Regions from separate parts of the Enterobacter sp. MGH 24 genome, predicted to be linked through region 1. Evidence: predicted binding sites of a transcription regulator. Region 1 holds the regulator's gene; the other holds the start of a gene.
What was found. Region 1 encodes PhoB, which activates phosphate uptake and scavenging genes when phosphate is short. Its sites were predicted from a motif close to CTGTCATAAAACTGNCNNAT; they were not measured.

Region 1 (2,405 bases):
GAAGATCGTCCCTTCTTCGGTCGTCAGAATAACGGCATCCGGCAGCGACTCTGCACCGCTGCGAAAACGCTTAATCAGGCTTCCCAGCTCGCGGCGACGCTTTTTATTACGCATCTGCATCTGATGCAGACCGTACAGCAGCGGCTCCCAGCTGCCGCTTCCCGGCGGCGGCGTCATACTTCGGTCAACCCACAGCCACCAGGAGAGGCGCAGCAGGTTCCAGAAATGCCAGATTAGCAGCCCGGTGACCGACGCCAGCAGAAACCAAGGCAGGTGTCCAAGAAAGGCCCCCAGAAGGAAGGCCGGAATACAGCATAAGATCAGTTCAAAGACGAGCCTTTTCCATGACAGACGTTCCAGCACGCGTCACACTCCTGTCATTGTTCAGAAACGGGTAGAAAAACGATAACCCGTGCCGCGGACCGTCTGCACCATGCGATCGTGGCCGCTCAGTTCCAGTGCTTTTCGCAGGCGGCGAATATGTACGTCAACCGTCCGGTCTTCGACATACACGTTAGTTCCCCAGACGTTATTCAGCAACTGCTCGCGGCTGTATACGCGTTCCGGGTGGGTCATAAAGAAGTGCAGGAGTTTAAATTCGGTAGGCCCCATGTCGAGGGGATTTTCACCCGTCATCACGCGGTGTGAAGTGGGGTCAAGGCTCAGCCCCTGCATCTCAATCACCTCTTCCACCGCCATCGGCGAAATACGGCGCATCACGGCTTTAATGCGGGCAACCAGCTCTTTTGGGGAGAACGGCTTAGTAATGTAATCGTCCGCGCCGGTCTCCAGACCGCGCACGCGATCCTCTTCTTCTCCGCGCGCCGTCAGCATCACAACCGGGATGTCGCGGGTCAGCGCCTCGCGCTTCAGGTGTTTGATAAACTGCAGTCCGGAGCCGCCGGGCAACATCCAGTCCAGCAGAATCAGATCGGGCCAGGGTTCATTCAGCTGGTTCACTGCGCTGTCATAATCTTCCGCTTCAACCGGCTGGAAGCCGTTTTGCTCGAGCACGAAGCACACCATTTCACGAATTGGAGCTTCATCTTCTACGACCAGAATACGTCTCGCCATACTTTGCCCTGTCTTATCTTATTTAAGTTACAAGTTTGTAATTCGGCGCCATTATGCGTCAGATTTATGACAGATTTATGAAAAACAGTACCACGATAACGGGCAAACCGTTGTTTTATTACAGCGGTTATTTTCCCGTCTCTGAAGGTTTATAATCCCGCTTTCTCTTTTTTGCCACGGATCAGCTATGCGCATACTTCACACCTCGGACTGGCATCTGGGTCAAAATTTTTACAGCAAAAGCCGTGCGGCTGAACATGAAGCCTTCCTGAACTGGCTGCTGGAAACGGCCCGGACGCACGAGGTGGACGCAATTATTGTGGCGGGTGACATCTTTGATACCGGCTCGCCCCCCAGCTATGCGCGTGAACTGTATAACCGCTTCGTGGTGAATCTGCAGCAAACCGGCTGTCATCTGGTGATTGTCGCCGGCAACCATGATTCCGTCGCGACGCTCAATGAATCCCGCGACATCCTGGCATTTCTCAATACCACCGTGGTCGCCAGCGCCGGGCACGCCCCGCAGATCCTGAAAAAACGCGACGGTACGCCGGGGGCGGTACTGTGCCCCATTCCCTTTTTACGTCCACGAGACATCGTGCAAAGCCAGGCGGGGCTGTCGGGTGCCGAAAAGCAGCAACATTTATTACAGGCTATCACCGACTATTATCACCAGCAGCATGCCGAAGCCTGCGCCCTGCGCGGCGACCAGCCGATTCCGGTGATTGCGACCGGGCACCTCACCACCGTCGGGGCCAGTAAAAGTGACGCCGTGCGTGACATCTATATCGGTACGTTGGACGCTTTTCCGGCGCAGAACTTCCCGCCAGCCGACTACATTGCGCTCGGACATATCCACCGGGCGCAGATCGTCGGCGGCAGCGAGCACATCCGCTACTGCGGCTCGCCTCTTTCGCTCAGCTTCGATGAAACGGGTAAAGCAAAATCCGTGCATCTGGTGAGCTTCTCCGAGGGCAAACTCCGCGCCGTCGAGACGCTGGAGGTGCCCGTCACCCAGCCGCTGGCGGTGCTGAAGGGCGATCTTGACGCCATTACCGCCCAGCTTGAGCAGTGGCGCGGAGCAGCGCTTAACCCGCCCGTCTGGCTGGATATCGAAATCACCACCGATGACTACCTGCACGATATGCAGCGTAAAATTCAGGCGCTGACGGAAGATTTGCCCGTCGAAGTCTTACTGGTACGCCGCAGCCGCGAGCAGCGCGAGAAAATTCTGTTAAGCGCTCAACGCGAAACGCTCAGTGAGCTTCGGGTTGAAGAGGTGTTTGAACGCAGGCTCTCGCAGGAGGAAATTGACGACGCGAAGCGCGCAA
Region 2 (2,405 bases), 400 kb from region 1:
AGGTTGATCCCCACCAGCACGTCAAACTCGCCCAGACGCAGGTCGCGGATAATCTCCATGCGCTCCACGGTGTCAATATCCGAGTGCAGATAGCGCACCTTCTCGCCGTGCTCTTCGAGATATTCGGTGAGGTCTTCCGCCATACGCTTGGTGAGCGTGGTCACCAGCACGCGCTCGTTGATGGCGGAACGGACCCGAATTTCCGAGAGCAGATCGTCCACCTGCGTGGCCACCGGACGAACTTCAATAATGGGATCGAGCAGACCCGTTGGACGCACTACCTGATCGACAACGTCTTCACCGGATTTCTCCAGCTCGTAGTTGCCCGGCGTGGCCGAGACGTAAATGGTTTGCGGCGCCAGCGCCTCAAACTCTTCAAACTTCATCGGACGGTTATCCAGCGCTGACGGCAGGCGGAATCCGTACTCCACCAGCGTCTCTTTGCGCGCGCGGTCACCGCGGTACATCCCGCCGATCTGCGGGATTGTAACGTGGGATTCGTCGATCACCAGCAAACCGTCTGCCGGAAGGTAATCAAACAGCGTCGGCGGTGGCTCGCCAGGCCCGCGCCCGGAGAGGAAGCGCGAGTAGTTTTCAATGCCGGAGCAGTAGCCCAGCTCGTTCATCATCTCAAGGTCGAACTGGGTGCGCTGGCTCAGGCGCTGCTCTTCCAGCAGCTTATTGTTCGCCAGAAGCACCTTACGGCGCTCGGCCAGCTCCACTTTGATCTCTTCCATCGCCTGCACGATACGCTCGCGCGGCGTCACGTAGTGCGTTTTCGGGTAGATGGTGAAGCGCTGGATCACCGACTCAACGTGTCCGGTCAGCGGGTCGAAGAGCGACAGGCGTTCAACCTCTTCGTCAAACAGCTCGACGCGCAGCGCCATATCGTCTGATTCCGCCGGGAAGATGTCGATCACCTCGCCGCGTACGCGGAAGGTGCCGCGCTGGAACGCCTGATCGTTACGGGCATACTGCAGCTCCGCCAGACGACGGACGATGGCGCGCTGATCGATGATCATCCCCTGCGTCAGGTGCAGCATCATCTTGAGATAGAGATCCGGATCGCCCAGACCGTAGATCGCGGAAACCGATGCGACGACGACCACGTCGCGACGCTCCAGAAGCGCCTTAGTGGCCGACAGACGCATCTGCTCGATGTGTTCGTTCACCGAGGCATCCTTCTCAATGAAGGTGTCAGAGCTCGGCACGTAGGCTTCAGGCTGGTAGTAATCGTAGTAGGAGACGAAATACTCCACCGCATTTTCCGGGAAGAACTCTTTCATCTCACCGTAAAGCTGCGCGGCCAGGGTTTTATTGGGTGCCAGCACCATCGTTGGGCGCTGGAGATCCGCAATCACGTTGGCAATGGTGAACGTTTTACCCGAGCCGGTTACCCCCAGCAGCGTCTGGTGCGCCAGCCCGTCTTCCAGCCCCTCCTCCAGACGACGGATCGCCTCAGGCTGATCGCCAGATGGACGGAAAGCAGAATTCAATTTGAACGGTTTACTCATGGGCGACAACCTGATGACGTTAAAAGCGGCAGGTGAGTAATTTTACTCCTTGTTGCCAGGAATGCCAGTAAAAAACACTGGATGAAAAACCAGTAGCATGTCAGGATATTTAGAGTAGCGCCTGAATGATTAGCGCGATAGCGGCCAAAATTTGGGCTGTGACAATATAAAACACCAGTCAGGTCAGGTTATCCCCAGAACTTTTTCTTTTTTAACATTTGTCAAGCCAGGTAATGATAGTTTTGTGGCAACGGGTGACACTTTCATGACGGGAATTGCTTTTATCTAAGCAATTAAATAATAAACGATATTTTCTAAAGCCGCGTTTCGCGCCAATTTGGGCGTAAGCCGCGTCTTCTCTCGCTTATCGCGTGTTTTCTAACTCTAATGCACATGGTTATCCACAGGAATAGTGGATAACTGCTTCCAGCCCATGCAGACTGGCGCTCGGCAAATTCCCGGTTTTTCCCACGAGACGGCTGCAAAAAATTTTTATAGCTATTTTTTGATGATTAACAGTTGCGTCATTCATAACCAACCGATGGGATCTTGCTCACATTTTAATCATTTCGGGTTCTGCACCACAACTCAACACCGCCAGCACTGTCGATGTGCAATCCGGTTTTTTATAAACCGCTTTCCGGTGATTTATTCCTAAAAAAGCCGTTTTTTTAAACACTTTTCGGTTTCTGGCAGGGGTTTTGCAGATTCAAACTCGAGCCTCACCTACACACATTTTAAGGAGAGAAAGATGTTGAGTCTGCGTGCTGTGAATCAGTTTTACGGAAGCCAACATACGCTATGGAACGTGAATTTGGATTTTCCGCAAGGGATGTGTACAGGCGTCGTTGGCCTGCCGGGGATGGGGAAAACCACCCTCATGAATTGCAT

Region 2: the regulator PhoB is predicted to act here: its motif matches at 1,746-1,765, upstream of uvrB (excinuclease ABC subunit UvrB).

What each region holds. Positions count from the first base shown of each region.
Region 1 covers NZ_KI535657.1:2,435,965-2,438,369, reverse strand. Annotated here, with positions in the region: gene phoR (phosphate regulon sensor histidine kinase PhoR) at 1-363, opposite strand, end outside; gene phoB (phosphate response regulator transcription factor PhoB) at 385-1,074, opposite strand; gene sbcD (exonuclease subunit SbcD) at 1,262-2,405, shown strand, end outside.
Region 2 covers NZ_KI535657.1:2,832,603-2,835,007, reverse strand. Annotated here, with positions in the region: gene uvrB (excinuclease ABC subunit UvrB) at 1-1,514, opposite strand, end outside; gene L370_RS08565 (ABC transporter ATP-binding protein) at 2,266-2,405, shown strand, end outside.